DNA from 2 places in the Bacillus sp. C-3-6 genome. Region 2 is predicted to be linked to the other one. Evidence: a T-box and tRNA genes for the amino acid it is inferred to sense, from the RefSeq annotation. Region 2 holds a T-box; the other holds one or more tRNA genes.
What was found. A T-box is a leader RNA that pairs with one kind of tRNA and senses whether it is charged. The one in region 2 lies ahead of thrS (threonine--tRNA ligase), so its partner is inferred to be a tRNA-Thr.

Region 1 (3,176 bases), 290 kb from region 2:
CGCTGGTGTACCAGTTGTTCTGCCAAGGGCATAGCTGGGTAGCTATGTGCGGAAGGGATAAGTGCTGAAAGCATCTAAGCATGAAGCCCCCCTCAAGATGAGATTTCCCATAGCGTAAGCTAGTAAGATCCCTGAAAGATGATCAGGTTGATAGGTTCGAGGTGGAAGCATGGTGACATGTGGAGCTGACGAATACTAATAGATCGAGGACTTAACCATATAATATGAAGCAATGTTATCTAGTTTTGAAAGAATATAAAAAACTTGTTGACTTTAGAAGTTAAATGAGTTACAATAATTCTTGTCTTAAATGAATACAGTCTGGTAATGATGGCAGAGAAGTCACACCCGTTCCCATACCGAACACGGAAGTTAAGCTCTCTAGCGCCGATGGTAGTTGGGACCTTGTCCCTGTGAGAGTAGGACGTTGCCAGGCAAATGGAGGATTAGCTCAGCTGGGAGAGCACCTGCCTTACAAGCAGGGGGTCGGCGGTTCGATCCCGTCATCCTCCACCATTTAGCCGACTTAGCTCAATTGGTAGAGCAACTGACTTGTAATCAGTAGGTTGGGGGTTCAAGTCCTCTAGTCGGCACCAGAAAATCATGGCGGTTGTGGCGAAGTGGTTAACGCACCGGATTGTGGCTCCGGCATTCGTGGGTTCGATTCCCATCAGTCGCCCCATTTTTTCTTAAAATATTAATATGCGGGTGTGGCGGAATTGGCAGACGCACTAGACTTAGGATCTAGCGCCTTTGGCGTGGGGGTTCGACTCCCTTCACCCGCACTTTTAATAAAATATCTCAAACATGTCTTGCGGAAGTAGTTCAGTGGTAGAATACAACCTTGCCAAGGTTGGGGTCGCGGGTTCGAATCCCGTCTTCCGCTCCAATTTTCAATATGACATGCCGGGGTGGCGGAACAGGCAGACGCACAGGACTTAAAATCCTGCGGTGGGTGACCACCGTGCGGGTTCGACCCCCGCCCTCGGCACCATATGCGCCCGTAGCTCAATTGGATAGAGCGTTTGACTACGGATCAAGAGGTTAGGGGTTCGACTCCTCTCGGGCGCGCTTTTATTAACGGGAAGTGGCTCAGCTTGGTAGAGCACCTGGTTTGGGACCAGGGGGTCGCAGGTTCAAATCCTGTCTTCCCGATATTCCCAAAAACATGGGGCCTTAGCTCAGCTGGGAGAGCGCCTGCCTTGCACGCAGGAGGTCAGCGGTTCGATCCCGCTAGGCTCCACTTATTTTAATATCATTTATGGCGGTGTAGCTCAGCTGGCTAGAGCGTACGGTTCATACCCGTGAGGTCGGGGGTTCGATCCCCTCCGCCGCTACCATAAAGGACCTTTAGCTCAGCTGGTTAGAGCAGACGGCTCATAACCGTCCGGTCGTAGGTTCGAGTCCTACAAGGTCCACCACTAAAGGTTTATATCTCGGAGGTATACCCAAGTTCGGCTGAAGGGATCGGTCTTGAAAACCGACAGGCGGCGAGAGTCGCGCGGGGGTTCGAATCCCTCTACCTCCTCCATTTTTTCTTAAATTACATATTATATCATCGCGGGGTGGAGCAGTACGGTAGCTCGTCGGGCTCATAACCCGAAGGTCGCAGGTTCAAATCCTGTCCCCGCAACCAAATGGTCCCGTGGTGTAGTGGTTAACATGCCTGCCTGTCACGCAGGAGATCGCCGGTTCGACCCCGGTCGGGACCGCCATTTTAATAAGGCTCGGTAGCTCAGTCGGTAGAGCAGAGGACTGAAAATCCTCGTGTCGGCGGTTCGATTCCGTCCCGAGCCACCATTTTGAAGTCGCAAGCCGGCTTAGCTCAATTGGTAGAGCAACTGACTTGTAATCAGTAGGTTGGGGGTTCAAGTCCTCTAGCCGGCACCACTTTCAAAATGAGCCATTAGCTCAGTTGGTAGAGCATCTGACTTTTAATCAGAGGGTCGAAGGTTCGAATCCTTCATGGCTCACCATTTTCAATTTAATGCGGGTGTAGTTTAGTGGTAAAACAAGAGCCTTCCAAGCTCTGGTCGAGAGTTCGATTCTCTTCACCCGCTTTTCAATTATGGGCCTATAGCTCAGCTGGTTAGAGCGCACGCCTGATAAGCGTGAGGTCGATGGTTCGAGTCCATTTAGGCCCACCATAATTGTTCCGCAGTAGCTCAGTGGTAGAGCTATCGGCTGTTAACCGATCGGTCGTAGGTTCGAGTCCTACCTGCGGAGCCATATTTATAGAGAAGTACCCAAGTGGCTCAAGGGGCTCCCCTGCTAAGGGAGTAGATCGCGAACGCGGTGCGAGGGTTCGAATCCCTTCTTCTCTGCCAGTAATTGGCCCGTTGGTCAAGTGGTTAAGACACCGCCCTTTCACGGCGGTAACACGGGTTCGAATCCCGTACGGGTCATACTAAAAGAGATAGCATAAACTGCTATCTCTTTTTTGTTGTGTATAGATATAGAAGAAGCTATGACAGATTATAAATAATAAGTTTAAAATAGGATTACCTTTTCTCATGCATAAGAAGAGATAATCCTATTTTTTGAACATGTTTTAACTCTCTATTGAATGTCCATCTTGTTTAATAACAGCATGATTATATGCGAAGTGAAGAGTTTTGTATCCTAAAAGTGCAATAGTGAAGGCAAGGCCTCCTGCTATAATAGCCACACTAAATCCTGCTCGAGCTCCAAAATTATCAATAACTAAACCAGCTATCGCTGATCCTAGGGAGACTCCAATTCCAAGTCCTGTAATTGCCCAAGTCATTCCTTCTGTTATTTTTGATTCAGGTACGATTCTTTCCACAAGCCCCATAGTAATAATCATAGTAGGAGCGACAGATAGTCCTGCAAAGAAGACAATAACTATTAGCCAAGCAATAGTATTTACGAAAAATAGTGGCAGCATTGTTATCATGGAAAGTGTGACTGCTATTAAAAAATGATTATAGGGTGGAGCATTGAGTTTAAGAGTACCGAAAATAAGGCCTGCCAGGCATGAACCGATTGCATAGACAGAAAGTACAAAGCTAGCAGCTACTGCGTTTCCTTGATGTTCAGCAAAAGCTACACTAACGACATCTATTGTGCCAAAGATAGTACCTATAGCAATGAGTGTGAATACTAGTACTCGCAAAGAACCAATTTTAAATACTGTTCCTTTGTTTGTAATGTCG
Region 2 (15,870 bases):
GTCGAAGATAGCTCGTAAATAATTCAATATAGTTTGTAATAGATGGTTGATCTGTAAAACGAATTACTTTCGCATATGTGTCTAAGAAAATTTCCACTTGTGTTTTATTCGTTTGTGCACATTTATAGAATAAGAAGTTTTTATCAATACCTAAATCAATTCCGATTGATAAAATAAAATGCAAACCATCTACGTATTCTTCTAATATTACTTCACGTTCCGAAGCTGGTTTGTTGCTCCAATATTTAAAACAACGTGTTTCATTTGCAAGTTCACCAATTTCTACAAGAAGAGCTAACATTTTTTCTTTTAACAATTTTTTCGGTTGTAAGTCATGTTCTTTTGCAATACGGTCATCTAATTCTTTTTGTAATTTAAATAGTTGTAGTAAGTCCATTCTATTGTCCTCCTCCAACATCGCATTTTACGCAACAATGTTGTTTCATCTCAAAGTTCATTATTATGTTTCAGTTCTTATGAATAAGTCAGCTATCTACCTCTTTATAAAATAGCTTGTCCTTAATTTGCAAATACGTTTCAGTCATCACTCTTAAATTGTTCATCTGATGAAAGTTCCATATCATCTTTCCATTATAGCAGTGTCGTTTCGGCTAGGAAAGATACTCTTCTTTCCAAACGTGCATAATTAAAAAAAGCCAGGAGGATTCTCCTGACTTCATATGTATATTCTTCTATATCGCTATAGTTTTTACGTTGATTTTGTCATATCGATAACAACACATCCGTTAATCTTTAGAACTTCAAACTTCTCTCTGAACACAAACAAAAAACCTTAGAAGAAAATTCTTCTAAGGTTTCAACTAATTAATTAGTTAATGTTGTTTTTTGCAACTGTTGCTAATTCAGCGAAAGCTTTTTCGTCATGAACAGCTAAGTCAGCAAGCATCTTGCGGTTAACTTCGATGCCAGCATTTTTAAGACCGTGCATTAAGCGGCTGTAAGAAAGACCATTCATACGAGCTGCTGCGTTGATACGTGTAATCCATAATTTACGGAAGTCACGTTTCTTTTGACGGCGGTCACGGAATGCATACATTAGAGATTTCATAACCTGTTGGTTAGCAACCTTGAATAATGTATTTTTTGAACCGTAGTAACCTTTTGCTAATTTAATTACTTTTTTACGACGTTGACGAGTAACTGTACCACCTTTTACTCTTGGCATAATATTACCTCCTAATTGTTCTATATATCAGCCGAACTTATTTTAAGTTGTCAAGCATTTGACGAATGCGTTTGAAGTCACCAGCGCTTACTACACCAGCTTTACGTAGTTTACGTTTAGCTTTTGTAGATTTGTTAGCGAATAAATGGCTTGTGTAAGCGTGAGAACGTTTCAGTTTACCTGATCCAGTCTTTTTGAAACGCTTTGCAGCGCCGCGATGAGTTTTTTGTTTAGGCATAGGTATTTCCTCCTCTATCTATTACTTATCGTTTTTCGGTGCTAAAACTAAGAACATACTGCGTCCTTCCATTTTAGGCTTAGATTCAACTGTACTAACTTCAGCACAAGCTTCTGAGAAGCGATCTAAAACACGTTGACCGATTTCTTTATGAGTAATGGCACGTCCTTTAAAGCGAATTGACGCTTTAACCTTGTCGCCTTTCTCTAAAAACTTGATAGCATTACGAAGTTTTGTGTTAAAGTCGTGTTCATCAATTGTTGGACTTAAACGAACTTCTTTCATGCTAATTACTTTTTGATTTTTGCGCTGCTCTTTTTCTTTCTTCTGTTGCTCAAAGCGGAATTTACCGTAGTCCATAATGCGGCATACTGGCGGTTTCGCATTTGGAGCAACTAATACTAAATCAAGATTAAGATTTGCAGCTAAGTCTAAAGCGTCATTACGAGACTTGATTCCAAGTTGATCGCCATTTGCGCCAACTAAACGTACTTCACGTGCACGAATTTGCTCGTTAATCATCATATCCTTGCTAATAGTAAGCCACCTCCAAGGTTTTCTCAGAACATATTTTGTAGTCATAGAACCCGACAAAAAAAGTGCGGGCATACGACACCCACACTTGTAAAATCTTAAGTAAGAAATACATTTACCTGCTAACTGCGAATGCGTCCATCAGGTGAGAAGCGGGTGCTTCTACTTGTTCCACAAAACAATATTCTATTATCCTTGATGAGTTTATCATAGGACATGACGTCTGTCAAGAAGACGCGATGTGTTTTACTAACAACAAGAAATATTGTAACAAACAACTAACATACTTGCAATACTTTTTTATGATAAGTGTTACATGGTTATTTTTTCTAGTTTTTCTCTTTTATATTACAAAGAAAAGCCGCGGTATACCGCGGCTTTTTCTTATCGTTTTCCTTCTACTTTAATCATGTCAACAAAAGCATCTAATGCGATTGTTTCTGATTTTTGTTCACCATATTTACGTACGTTTACGCCGTTTTCAGTTACTTCATTATCACCTACTACAAGCATGTACGGAATTTTTTGCATTTGTGCTTCACGGATTTTGTAACCGATCTTCTCTTCACGAGTGTCTAATTCAACACGGATACCAGCACGACGCAATTCGTCTTGTACTTTCTTCGCATAGTCTAAATGTACTTGCGGAGAAACTGGAATTACTTGTACTTGAACTGGAGCTAACCAAGTTGGGAATGCACCTTTGTATTCTTCAATTAAGAAGGCTACGAAGCGTTCCATAGTTGATACAACACCACGGTGAATTACAACTGGACGATGTTGCTTACCGTCTTCGCCAACATAAGTTAATTCAAAGCGTTCTGGAAGTAAGAAGTCTAATTGTACAGTTGAAAGTGTTTCGTCTTTTCCAAGAGCAGTACGAACTTGAACATCAAGTTTTGGACCGTAGAATGCCGCTTCACCTTCAGCTTCATAGTAATCAAGACCCATTTCATCCATAGCTTCTTTTAACATACCTTGTGCTTTTTCCCACATCTCATCATCCGCATAATACTTTTTAGTATCTGCTGGATCACGATAAGATAGACGGAATGAGTAGTTCTCTAAACCGAAATCTTTGTACACTTCTAGAGTTAAGTTTACAACACGTTTTAACTCTTCTTTAATTTGATCTGGACGAACGAAAATGTGCGCATCGTTTAAAGTCATTCCGCGTACACGTTGTAATCCAGATAACGCACCTGACATTTCATAACGGTGCATTGTTCCAAGTTCCGCAATACGGATTGGTAATTCACGGTAGCTGTGAATATCATTTTTATAAACCATCATATGGTGAGGACAGTTCATTGGACGAAGAACTAATTCTTCATTATCCATTTCCATTGATGGGAACATGCCATCACGGTAGTGATTCCAGTGACCAGAAGTTTCATATAACTCTCTACTTCCTAATACTGGAGTGTATACGTGATCATAGCCTAAGCTTGCTTCTTTATCAACGATGTAACGCTCGATAATACGACGAATTGTTGCACCCTTTGGTAACCAAAGTGGTAAACCTTGTCCTACTTTTTGGCTATTAGTAAATAGTTTTAATTCTTTACCTAATTTACGGTGATCGCGCTCTTTCGCTTCTTCAAGCATACGTAAGTGCTCATCTAATTCTGCTTTCTTAACGAATGCAGTACCGTAAATACGTTGTAACATTTTATTATTGCTATCGCCGCGCCAGTAAGCACCTGCAACGCTTAATAATTTAAACACTTTAATTTTCCCTGTAGATGGAAGGTGAACACCACGGCAAAGGTCGAAGAATTCGCCTTGCTCATAGATTGAAATAACTGCATCCTCTGGAAGATCGTTAATTAAATCTAATTTTAACTCATCACCAATTTCTTCAAAGCGACGAAGTGCTTCTGCACGTGGTACTTCATGACGAACGATTTCTAAGTTTTCGTTCACGATTTTTTGCATTTCTTTTTCGATTTTCTTGAAGTCTTCAACTGTAATTGCTTCTTCCATATCGATATCGTAATAGAAGCCATTTTCAATTACTGGACCAATGCCAAGCTCAAGCTTAACATCTTTATATAAACGTTTTAACGCTTGTGCTAAAAGGTGGGCTGTTGAATGGCGTAAAATATATAAGCCATCTTCAGAATCTAATGTAATAATAGAAACTGCACCATCTTCTTCGATTGGTGTAACAAGATCGATCATCTCATCGTTTAATTTTCCAGCTACAGCTTTTTTCTTTAAGCCTGGGCTAATAGAAGCTGCGATTTCTTCAGTTGTTACGCCTTTTGGAAACTCCTTCACAGCTCCATCAGGGAAAGTAATTTTAACTACATCTGCCATCACTGGTCACTCCTCTTTTTCTCAAAATAAAAAACACTCATCCCGTAAAAAGGGACGAGTGTTGAATTCGTGGTTCCACCCTTGTTCCAATTAACATAATTGTTAATTGCTCAAGTTCAACATAACGGTGTTGTCCGTTAGCAATTACTAGAAAAACCGTTCACTGCTAAAGTTTAGAGGTGGTAAGTAATAATCCCGTACTAGGAAGCTCACACCCTAAGGCTTCCCTCTCTGAAAATCGTAGAAAACTACTCATGTCCTCATCATGACATTTCGATATATTTCATTTATGTAGGTAATTATATGCTCAAAAACTTAGAAAATCAAGGGCGTTACCTTTATTTTTTAAATTTTTCACATTGCGCTCAAAATCATGTAATCCATGTAATTGGACCCGTTCTTGAAACACATTTCGCAAAGTAATAATCATATTATGGTCTTGTTCTTTCGTATATAAATAAATCTTTTTGGGCGAAATAGAAAGAAGCGGCGCAATTACTTTCGTATCAATATATACATCATTTTGCTTTAATAATTCCTCATCTATATATTGGACCAACTTCTCCTGTTTTAAACGTCTTCCTTTATCATCATAAAAGATAAAGCTTTCATCAAAAATAAGATGCACGCAGGACAAGCGTGATTTACGGCTACTTACTTGTTGCCGAAGCGTCTCAATGAACATTTGGTATTCTTGCTCCATCTTATATTCATCAATTGCCACTTCCGCAAGTTTAGCCACCATTTCCCTATATGTACGAAGACGAAAACGGATATATGATGAAAACGAGAATGAGAGCGGATCACAAAGCCAATTATTTAAAGAAGACTTAATATATGACTCAAATGCGTTACGCGTTAAATCCTGAGCTACACCTTTTCTTCTTCCCTTTAAAATCTCATGTGCCATGTGCAATATTTGATGACACTCTTCTTGTTCTTCATAAAAAAACTTTTCTTTTAAGATCGTATAAATCCACTCATTTTGTTTCACATTCACAATAAAATACACCATTACCGGCAATAAGATCTTTTCAATATAATTTGATTCACGTACTGGTATGTGAATCACCACTTTTTGTTCCTGTAAATACACACTCGTTTCCTTATATAATACTTCCGCTCTTTTCAGCAATTGTCTATATACGTGCATAGCATCATTTTTTTCTTCGAAGCAAATTTCAATCACTTTTGTCCCCCCTTTTATCCCTGCTCTAAAGGACTGTATCTATACGTTACAAATCCTATAAGAGTCCGTCCCGTGGAAGTTCACTCTTAGTAGAATTACATTTCCTATCGTTAGAAAATCCACTCAATATGGCTTGCTAATTTTATATATATTAAGGGAGGGAGAAAAAAATGATACAAGCTACTATGAATTTTTTTATTGTATACTTTACTTATTACTAAAGGGAGGTATCTGAATGTTTGAATATAAATTCGTAAAAGTCGAATTTCATTGGGGGCTCACTCGCTCAAAACTAGCTGAAGACTACCAAGAAATTATTCAAGAACATGCTAGAGATGACTGGAGGTTCGTACAGATTGTTGCCCCTACGATTGGCAGTTCTGGACAACCTGAATATTTCGATCTCATATTTGAAAAGAAAATATCACTATAATACAAAAGAGCAAGCTTCTCAGCTTGCTCTTTTACTTATGACGACGGTTTTTCCCACCAATTGGAATTGGTTTCGCTAAATATTTAATTCGTTCCATAATACGTGCTGCCTTCATTTCTTCAGCCTCACCACGTTGTGTATACGTTAAATGATGTTCCAATTGTTTAAAATCAAAATTAGACGTAAAGAACGTCGGTAAGTTTTCTAACATACGGAATTGCAAGATTGCACCAAGCACATCGTCACGCACAAAGCTCGACATCGCTTCTGCCCCGATATCATCTAACATTAAAACTTGCACGCGTTTAACCGCATCAATCTTTTCGCCAATCGAATTATCTTGAATCGAACTTTTAATTTCACGTAAAAATTCCGGGAAGTATACGAGCATCGAACTTATTTTCTTTCGAGCAAGCTCGTTCGCAATTGCTCCTAAAAGGTACGTTTTTCCTACACCAAATTTACCGTACAAATATAAACCTTGTGCTTTTTTACCTGGTTCATATGTACTTAAAAATTCATTCGCTGCGCCAATTGCATCGATACGTGCATTTAAGTCAGAAGGGTCTAAGTTTTCCATAGTTGCCTGTAAAATATCCGTTGGCATATATACACTTTGAACGAGTTTTTCATATTTCTTTCTCTCGTCATATGCTACTTTTCTAACGCAACGATCGTATTGAATATCAATCATCTTCCCTTGAATAACAAGCTTTGGCTCGTATCCTTGCAGCATATTTTTACATGCACCTAAATCCGGACAATCCACGCAACCTACACTTTGTCCAATATATTCATATAACTTCACAAGACTGCGCTCAATCATAGAAGTCGTTACTTCACCTTTATGTTCGTCTATAAATTCTTTTACACGCGGGTGCGCCATTACTTCTGCCTTTAATACTTCATATCTATTTTTAAAGTTTTCATTTTCCATTAATTTTGTAAATGAATTTTGAATATGCTCCATTTTCTCACCTCAAAGAGCGTTCATTCTCTTCTATTAATCACGCTTATATTTTTTTAACACTTCTTCTAATCGTTTTCGTTCATCTTCTAGCGTACTTGCATCTTTTTCTACACTTACATCTTTCTTCGCCGTTTCTTTCTCTTGTTCTTTCGGCTCTTCTTCCTTAAGCCAATCTGGCACCATTTCTTTTCGTACCGTTTTCTTCGCCGTACGGCCTTTTTTCTTCGTCTCAGCCCACTCTTGATATTGACGGTTCTCTTCTTTCGCTAACGCCATCGCGTCCGCTACTGTACCGACCTTTTTACGTGCCCAATGCCCAGCAATCTTCTCGACATACGTTTTCGCAAGTTTCATATCTGAGCGTAGCATAACGTAATAAATAAGTACATTCACAACTCCTGGTGTCAATTTTTGATTAATCATGACATCTTCAACGATTTGCAAGTCCGCTTTCGTTGCCTCTGCACCACCAGAAATCTCTTTCAATAGTTGTTTTGGCGAGATTTCCTCTAGCTGCTTTATTAACATCTCCTCTTGTGATGAAGGCTCTTTCTCTTTCATCGTACGTGCAGCATGAGGCTGTACTCTTTCACTTAGTACCGGTAATGCTTGACCATTTTCAAATTGATACCAATCGCGCGCTCCTTTTCTAAGCCTTTCCATATCAATTGTTTGCATCTCTGTCACCGCACCAAGAACGATATTTTGCATCGATAACACATCTACACCATACACGTAAGCAAGTGTTATAACGCAGTCTCTTACTTGATCTGTAATCGCCTTTTTAGGAACAAGAGCGGACAATCCATCTACAAATAAAGAGAAATCAAAGAAATCATTCCAAACTTTCGGAGCGTCTCCCTTCTCGTTACTTGGCATAGTTGTCGTTTTTGGAATACGAAGGTCTTCTTGCGCATGCTCAAGCTGTCCTGGATTAAACGAACCAAACACATCATTGAAAGAGCGCGTAACATTTTCATAAGAAGCAAAATCAAATTCTTCTTCTAAGAAATATTGCTTTACTTGATTATATTTTGTCCGACTCAATCGATTGTATAAAAAGATACTTAAAACAATATCATCAAAAAACTGCTTCGGAGATAAAGGTGGTTGCAACTCATATATGAACATTCGAATATCTTTTTCTTTCTTAATATATACCTTCAAAAGCCCAATTGCCTCTAACTTTACTCGTTCCTCATATATTTCAGGAAGTTGCATTTGCATAGTCACCATAAGGGAATGATGTGTATTCTCTTTTCCAAATACACGATCTTGCTCTAGCTCCCCCCATAGTGTCATGTATAAGCTAAAAGCTCTACTACCTATTAACGGCTGATACAACATCGTTAATACTTTTCGGTCGTAATTATGCAGTAGCCCTTTCGCACTTACTTTATAACGATCAATCGGCAATAGCTCCATCCATGACTGTTTTTCCATTCTTGCTTTTCCTTTCTCTCATCCAATCTATCCTCTACTTCATTCCTTCTATCTTCATTATATAAATTCTTAGTGAAAAAGAGCTATTAGCTTTCGCTTCTAGCTCTCTTATCCTATTACTTACGGTATGTAAAGAGAATAAAATACAACTTCTACTCTCTTTCTTTTTGCAGTATATCTTTTAATTCTTCAATAAATACATTTAAATCTTTAAATTGACGATATACAGAAGCAAAACGTACATAAGCAACATCATCAATATCGCGAAGTTCTTCCATAACAATTTCACCAATCATATCACTTTTCACTTCTGATATACCTAAATTACGCAGTTCACGTTCCACGCTTTGTGTTACTTCTTCTAATTGTCTTAAAGATACTGGTCTTTTTTCACACGCTTTAATTAAACCGCGTAAAATCTTTTCTTTATTAAACTCTTCTCGTGTGCCTTCTTTTTTAACAACGATAAGAGGTGACTCTTCTACCCTTTCAAAGGTCGTAAAGCGACTTAAACAACTTTCACACTCTCTTCTTCTTCGAATAGAGCGCCCCTCGTCTACCGGACGCGAATCTAACACTCTTGTACCATTATGAGAACAGGATGGACAACGCAATTCATTCACTCCTTTACACTATACTCTTTATTTTTCTCTACTCAATTCACCTAAAATATATATACAATATTATATAACTCATTCTAACTCTCTTACCACTTTAAGTTTCAGCGCATCACTTTATCATCTCATACTTAAAAATAAGATGGTATATAGGGCACTACCTCATTTGCAAGAGTCCAATGTATTCAACTAACGAGTACGTTATATTTTTCCTTTTTTATAAACTAAAAAAGAGGTGCATTATACACCTCTTTACATTTTAAATCAATTATGTTCTTTTTTAAAGAGCTTTTGTTTCTCTCTGCTTAATTTCGAAGCTACCAGTGCCTCGAGGAAGCTCGATGCTCTCACGCGTTTTCGCGTTTAAACCTTCTGCAATATATTCTGCAGCAACATTTGGATCAATACGATCCCCACAAGTATAAACATCAATACTTGCGTAACCGTGCTCCGGAAAGCTATGAATTGTTAAATGTGATTCTGAGATAATTACTACTCCACTTACACCTTGTGGTGCAAATTTATGGAAAGCAACCTCACGCACTTCAGCACCAGCTCTTAGTGCTGCATCCACAAATAATTGTTCAATATACGGCATGTCATTAAGCTTGTCGAAATCGCAATCCCAAAGTTCAGCGATCACGTGACGACCCATCGTATCCATAGTATCCATTCTACAGTTCCCCCTTGTAAATTTATTCTAACTGTTCGAATTGAAAACTAATTTGCAATTTGGCTTGCTCCACTACCACGGGGGAAAGTTAGTCCAGAGAGGTCCTAACCCTTTAAGTAGTGACTACGTACCTCAGCTCTTAAGTTTACGAGTGTTAGTATACTTTGTTTATTTTCATTTTGCAACAACAGTTTTTTCGATTTTCTGTCATATTTTCCTCTTTACTTTTCCCTAAAAAAAATAAACGATTCACAAATTCAGTAATCACAACGTTTCGTGGTATGTCCACTTTTTAAAATATACTTATATAATTTTTTTCCTTTTCAGAAAAAAATAAAAAAAGAGGGCAAATATTGCCTTGCCCTCTCCTCCCTTATTCACTTAAATGTGTTGTACATTTTCTTGTTTCGCTAACTCTTCAACAACTAACGTTACAAGATCTACAACACGACGAGAGTAGCCCCACTCGTTATCATACCAAGCAAGTACTTTCACTTTACGATCACCCATTACCATTGTAGATAAACCATCGATAATAGCTGAATGTGTATTTGTATTAAAGTCGATAGATACTAAAGGCTCTTCGCTGAATTCTACAATACCTTTTAACGCACCGTTTGCAACAGTTTTGAATGCATCATTAATAGCTTCAACTGTCACATCGCGTTTTACATCTACTACTAAGTCAACAAGAGACACGTTTGGTGTTGGTACACGAAGTGCCATACCATGAAGTTTTCCGTTTAAGTGCGGAAGAACTTTTGCTAGCGCTTTCGCAGCACCTGTCGTTGTCGGAATGATTGATTGTCCGCAAGCACGTGCTCTTCTTAAATCTTTATGTGGGTTATCAATATTTTTTTGGTCATTTGTATAAGCGTGAACTGTCGTCATTAAACCGTTTTCAATTCCAAACTGCTCATCTAACACCTTCACAACAGGCGCTAAACAGTTTGTTGTACAAGATGCATTTGAAATAACAGTATGTTTTGTAATATCTAATTGGTCTTCGTTCACACCAACTACAATTGTTACATCTTCATTTTTACCAGGCGCTGTTAAAATTACTTTTTTCGCTCCAGCTTCAACGTGAAGAATTGCTTTTTCTTTTGAATTAAATTTACCAGTTGCTTCAATTACAACTTCAACACCTAAATCTGTCCAAGGCAATTCCTTTGGATCGCGGTTGTTTAAAAGGCGAATCATTTTTCCATCAACTAATAAGTGATCTTCAAATGCTTCTACTGTTCCGTCAAACTTGCCATGAACTGTATCATATTTAATTAAGTGTGCTAACGTTTCAGATGGATAGCTTGCATTGATTGCTACAATTTCGAATGCGCTTTCTTTTATTGCTTGACGAAATACCATTCTCCCAATACGTCCAAATCCATTAATTGCCACACGAGTCATAATATGTTATCCCCCTTGAATGCGTTATACTATTTATCTCCAATCCCAATAATAGTATAACACAAAAAGGAGATATGTCACTAAGCATTTTCATTAATTTCACAATTTTTTAGTCAATAATGTTCCACTTCTTTAAAATTACCTGCAATTGTGTTTTCGTTCCCATAATTGTGCCATCATTATTTATCACTTCATCTGCATTTTTCACTTTTTCTTCTAACGGCATTTGAGATTGAATACGAGCTGTTGCTTCTTCTTCTGAAAAGTTATTTCGTTTCATTAAACGTTCTAATTGCGTATGCGGCTTAACCGCTACAACTAAAATGCGGTCAACGAGACTTGTTAATTTGCTTTCAAATAAGAGAGGAATATCTAACACAACCGCTTGCATACCTTCTTTTATGTACATTTCCTTTTTCCTATTCATTTCCTCACGCACTGCAGGATGCACAATTTTATTTAACTGCAATCGTTTTTCTTCATTATAGAAAACGATGCTTCCCAATCTTGGACGATCTAGTTCCCCATCTTGTTGTAACACTTCCGCTCCAAACACTTCTACTATTTTGTTATATGCTGGTTTTCCTTGTTCTACAACTTCTCTTGCAATAACATCTGCATCAATAACTGGTATACTTAGCTCACGAAACATTTCTGATACCGTACTTTTTCCGCTTGCAATGCCTCCCGTTAATCCAATTACTACTGTCATAATAATCCTCCTCATAATAAAAGGCGCGAAACCAATGTTCCACGCCCATACTTACATTTTCCAAATTCCAATTATAATCAGTAATACCCCAGGCAGGAATGTAAATTTTTGTAACCACTTCATATTCGATAAAACCGTTCCAAGTTTCATTCCAATAAATAAAAACAAAGAACTCATAATTGCAACTAATATCGCCATCATAGCGGGTGCATACCCTAATAAAGATGCACCAATTCCGGCACCAAATGAGTCTACAGAAAGAGCGATACCAAGAAGCAATGCCTCTCCTGCAGAAATGGTGCCTGATTTATCAAAATCTGCTACAGTCGGTTTCCGTAAAATTTGAATCACTAGCCCTAGCGAGGCAATCTCTAATTTCCAGACCTTCTCCTCTTGCTTCGGTTCTTCTTTTTTTTCACTTCGAAAAAATTGATACAATACCCAAATCCCTATTCCAATAAGAACAAGCCCACCGATACGCGTTGCGATAACAGGTGAAAATACTTTCGCGATCATATGTCCAATTCCCATTGAAACAAGCATAACAGCCGCTGAACACATTCCGATAATTATAATTGATCTTAGTGGAATTCTTACGCTTCTTAAACCATATGTTAGCCCTACACTACAGCTATCTAAGCTTAATGTAAAAGCTAATAAAATAAGAGATAAATAAAGGTACATCGGTAAGCTCCTCCCTTATACATAGCTCTGCTGTATGTATATGACAAATGCCTATCCGATGTTATCTCTTTTCTATATTCTTGGCTGACAAATTGGGCAGTAATGCGTTCCTCGCCCGCCAACAACTGTTTTTTCTAATATCGTACCGCAAGTTACACACGGTTCTCCTTTTTTTCCGTATACATTTAGGAGTTCTTGGAACGAACCAATTTGCCCTTGTGAGTTGATATACGTTCGAATTGTACTTCCGCCACGCTTCACTGCTTCTCCTAGCGTTGTAACCGTAGCCTCATAAATTCGCTCAATTTCTTCTTTTGTCAAAGACGACGCTTCTCGTTCCGGATGAATTTGAGAACGGAATAAAACTTCATCCACATATATATTTCCAAGCCCTACTAAAAGACGCTGATCCAATAGCACAACTTTTATTTTACGATTTGTCTTTTGCAATCTTTCTTGTAAATACTGTGGTGTCAATTCAGCATCAAACGGCTCCGGCCCTAAGTCAGCAAGAGGCATTTTGTTCATCTCTTCACCTTTCTTAAAGAGATGCATCGTACCAAACTTTCTCACATCTTTATAATGTAATTCAGTTCCATCTGTAAATAAGAAACGGACGTGCGTATGTTTATCAATAGGCTCATCCTCTTGATGTAGTAAAAACTTACCTTCCATACGCAAATGTGAAACAATAACATAATTTGTTACATATAGAAGCAAAAACTTTCCTCTTCGCTTTATATTTTCAATCTTCTCGCCTTTTAGCATTTCTTTAAAGATTTCTGCATCATCTGGTCGTTTCACTATTTTTGGATAAGTAACAATAACATCTTCAATCGTTTTTCCTGTTACAAGATTTTCAAGTGTCCGTCTGACGTTTTCAACCTCTGGTAATTCAGGCATTTCATCACTTCCTTATTTTGCGTCGTACCAAGTTGGACCGTAAGAATAATCAACTTTCAGCGGAACTGCGAGTTCAATCGCATGCTCCATTACTTCAGGTACAAGCTGCTCTAATTTTTCAATTTCTTCTTTTGGTGCTTCAAATATTAATTCATCGTGTACTTGCAGAAGAAGACGCGCTTGTAATCCTTCTTCTTCTAAACGATCTGCCATAATAATCATCGCTTTTTTAATAATATCTGCTGCAGTACCTTGAATTGGTGTATTCATCGCTGTACGCTCAGCAAAGCTACGTAAATTGAAATTACGACTCGTAATTTCTGGAATATAACGACGACGATTTAATAATGTAGCCACATATCCTTTTTGTTTCGCATCTTTTACGATGTCCTCCATGTATTCTTGTACACCAGGGAAACTTTCTAAATACTTTTCAATAAATTCCGCTGCTGCTTTTCTTGTAATTCCTAAGTTTTGTGAAAGACCATAATCACTAATACCATACACAATTCCGAAGTTAACAGCTTTCGCTTGTCGTCTCATATTTGAAGTTACTTCATCTTTTTCAACGCCAAATACATCCATAGCTGTTTTCGTATGAATATCCATGTCATGCTGGAATGCTTCAACTAGCCCTTTATCATTTGCAATATGAGCTAATACACGCAGTTCGATTTGTGAATAATCAGCCGCATACATAATCCAACCTTCTTCTGATGGAACAAATGCCTGACGAATCTTTCTTCCTTCTTCTAATCGAATCGGGATATTTTGCAAGTTCGGATCCGTTGAACTTAATCGACCTGTTTGCGTTAACACTTGATTGAAACGAGTATGGATTTTAGATGAATCTTCATGTACAACTTTCAGTAAACCTTCAATATAAGTTGAATTTAGTTTCCCTAATTGACGATAATGTAAAATATTTGGAATAATTTCATGGCGATCCATAAGCTTGTCTAATACATCAGCTGACGTAGAATAACCTGTTTTCGTCTTTTTGATAACCGGTAAGTTTAAGTTCTCAAACAGAATTACACCAAGCTGCTTCGGTGAATTAATATTAAATTCTGTTCCCGCAAGCTTATAAATTTCCTGTTCCATTTCCTTTAATCTACCTGCAAGTTCTTCTCCCATATTACGAAGACGCTCCGTATCAACTTTTACACCTTTTACTTCCATATCAGCTAATACACGCGCAAGTGGCAATTCTAACTCTGTAAACAGTTCATATTGCTCATTCTTCTTTAACTCTTCAACGAATGTTTGCTTTACATCATATAATACATGCACTTTACGAGCCACATGCTCCGCTACTACTTCTAACTCTGGAACAGCACGCTTCGCACCTTTTCCGTAAACTTCTTCATCTGATTTCACAGCATGCGTTTCTTTCATTTTCGCTACAGTACGGAAATCTTTATCTGTATCAGCCGGGTCAAGTAAATAAGCAGCGATTAATAGATCAAAGTCAATCCCTTGCATATCTATCCCATTCCATTTCAGTGCAACGATTGCTCGCTTCGCATCAAATGTATGCTTTCTCATTTCTCCATTTGCAAGCCATGCTTTAAATGCATCCGACGCAAGAGCAATATCCTTCTGAATAAAGTAGCAACCATTTTCATTTTGAATACCAAAGCCTTGAATGTCCGCCTTATGATAATTATCTTCTTGCACTTCTACGATAAGCGCACTATCTTGCTGAAGCATTTCTTCTGTAACTTCTTCCACAATATCAAATGTAATATCATCTAATTCAGCTGGAGCTGTTTCTTCTGGCGTAACGCCTAATTTATTTAAAAGAGATGTAAATCCTAAACTCTCGAACATTGGAATCACATCACTTGCTTCATATCCTTTATACGCCATATCATCCACATGAACTGTAATCGGCGCATCTGTAATAATAGTCGCTAGATCTTTACTCATAAGAGCTTGTTCTTTATTTTCTTCCAGTTTTTCTTTTAATTTCTTCCCGCTTACTCGATCTAGATTTTCATACACTTCTTCAACCGTTCCAAACTGTGTTAACAATTTAATCGCCGTTTTTTCACCAACTCCTGGTACACCCGGAATATTATCTGATTGGTCTCCCATTAAACCTTTCATATCGATAATTTGCTTTGGTGATAAGCTATATTTTTCAAATAAAGATTCTTTCGTATATTCATCTACTTCCGTAATCCCTTTTCGCGGAATACATACAAGCGTGTTATCAGAAACAAGTTGAAGTAAATCTTTATCTCCTGAAATAACTTTTACACTTGCTCCTTGTTCACTCGCTTCTTTTGCTAGCGTTCCCATAATATCATCCGCTTCATAATTTTCTAATTCATAACGCGGTACATTGAACGCATCCAGCATCTCACGAATAAACGGGAACTGCTCTGATAATTCAGGTGGAGTCTTTTGACGTCCTCCTTTATACTCACTATACGTTTTATGACGGAAGGTTGTTTTGCCTGCATCAAACGCCACTAACATATGAGTTGGCTTTTCTTCCTCTAATATTCTCATTAACATCATTGTAAAACCGTAAATTGCGTTCGTATG

Region 1: it encodes a tRNA-Thr, which carries the amino acid that the T-box ahead of thrS (threonine--tRNA ligase) is inferred to sense. The anticodon was not compared.

What each region holds. Positions count from the first base shown of each region.
Region 1 covers NZ_CM137247.1:4,633,186-4,636,361, reverse strand. Annotated here, with positions in the region: rRNA gene ACW0JX_RS23935 (23S ribosomal RNA) at 1-219, shown strand, start outside; rRNA gene rrf (5S ribosomal RNA) at 321-436, shown strand; tRNA gene ACW0JX_RS23925 (tRNA-Val) at 441-516, shown strand; tRNA gene ACW0JX_RS23920 (tRNA-Thr) at 521-596, shown strand; tRNA gene ACW0JX_RS23915 (tRNA-His) at 607-682, shown strand; tRNA gene ACW0JX_RS23910 (tRNA-Leu) at 705-785, shown strand; tRNA gene ACW0JX_RS23905 (tRNA-Gly) at 815-889, shown strand; tRNA gene ACW0JX_RS23900 (tRNA-Leu) at 906-994, shown strand; tRNA gene ACW0JX_RS23895 (tRNA-Arg) at 998-1,071, shown strand; tRNA gene ACW0JX_RS23890 (tRNA-Pro) at 1,082-1,155, shown strand; tRNA gene ACW0JX_RS23885 (tRNA-Ala) at 1,171-1,243, shown strand; tRNA gene ACW0JX_RS23880 (tRNA-Met) at 1,264-1,340, shown strand; tRNA gene ACW0JX_RS23875 (tRNA-Ile) at 1,345-1,421, shown strand; tRNA gene ACW0JX_RS23870 (tRNA-Ser) at 1,439-1,531, shown strand; tRNA gene ACW0JX_RS23865 (tRNA-Met) at 1,560-1,636, shown strand; tRNA gene ACW0JX_RS23860 (tRNA-Asp) at 1,640-1,715, shown strand; tRNA gene ACW0JX_RS23855 (tRNA-Phe) at 1,725-1,800, shown strand; tRNA gene ACW0JX_RS23850 (tRNA-Thr) at 1,815-1,890, shown strand; tRNA gene ACW0JX_RS23845 (tRNA-Lys) at 1,901-1,976, shown strand; tRNA gene ACW0JX_RS23840 (tRNA-Gly) at 1,990-2,060, shown strand; tRNA gene ACW0JX_RS23835 (tRNA-Ile) at 2,071-2,147, shown strand; tRNA gene ACW0JX_RS23830 (tRNA-Asn) at 2,155-2,229, shown strand; tRNA gene ACW0JX_RS23825 (tRNA-Ser) at 2,237-2,327, shown strand; tRNA gene ACW0JX_RS23820 (tRNA-Glu) at 2,334-2,405, shown strand; gene ACW0JX_RS23815 (MFS transporter) at 2,552-3,176, opposite strand, start outside.
Region 2 covers NZ_CM137247.1:4,333,786-4,349,655, forward strand. Annotated here, with positions in the region: gene ACW0JX_RS22245 (dUTP diphosphatase) at 1-397, opposite strand, end outside; gene rplT (50S ribosomal protein L20) at 830-1,186, opposite strand; gene rpmI (50S ribosomal protein L35) at 1,224-1,424, opposite strand; gene infC (translation initiation factor IF-3) at 1,446-1,949, opposite strand; ribosomal protein L20 leader region at 2,012-2,132, opposite strand; gene thrS (threonine--tRNA ligase) at 2,343-4,280, opposite strand; T-box leader at 4,328-4,556, opposite strand; gene ytxC (putative sporulation protein YtxC) at 4,588-5,469, opposite strand; gene ACW0JX_RS22275 (DUF4177 domain-containing protein) at 5,705-5,902, shown strand; gene dnaI (primosomal protein DnaI) at 5,934-6,872, opposite strand; gene ACW0JX_RS22285 (replication initiation and membrane attachment family protein) at 6,906-8,315, opposite strand; gene nrdR (transcriptional regulator NrdR) at 8,468-8,929, opposite strand; gene speD (adenosylmethionine decarboxylase) at 9,213-9,596, opposite strand; gene ACW0JX_RS22300 (glyceraldehyde-3-phosphate dehydrogenase) at 9,987-11,015, opposite strand; gene coaE (dephospho-CoA kinase) at 11,125-11,727, opposite strand; gene ytaF (sporulation membrane protein YtaF) at 11,779-12,411, opposite strand; gene mutM (DNA-formamidopyrimidine glycosylase) at 12,484-13,314, opposite strand; gene polA (DNA polymerase I) at 13,327-15,870, opposite strand, start outside.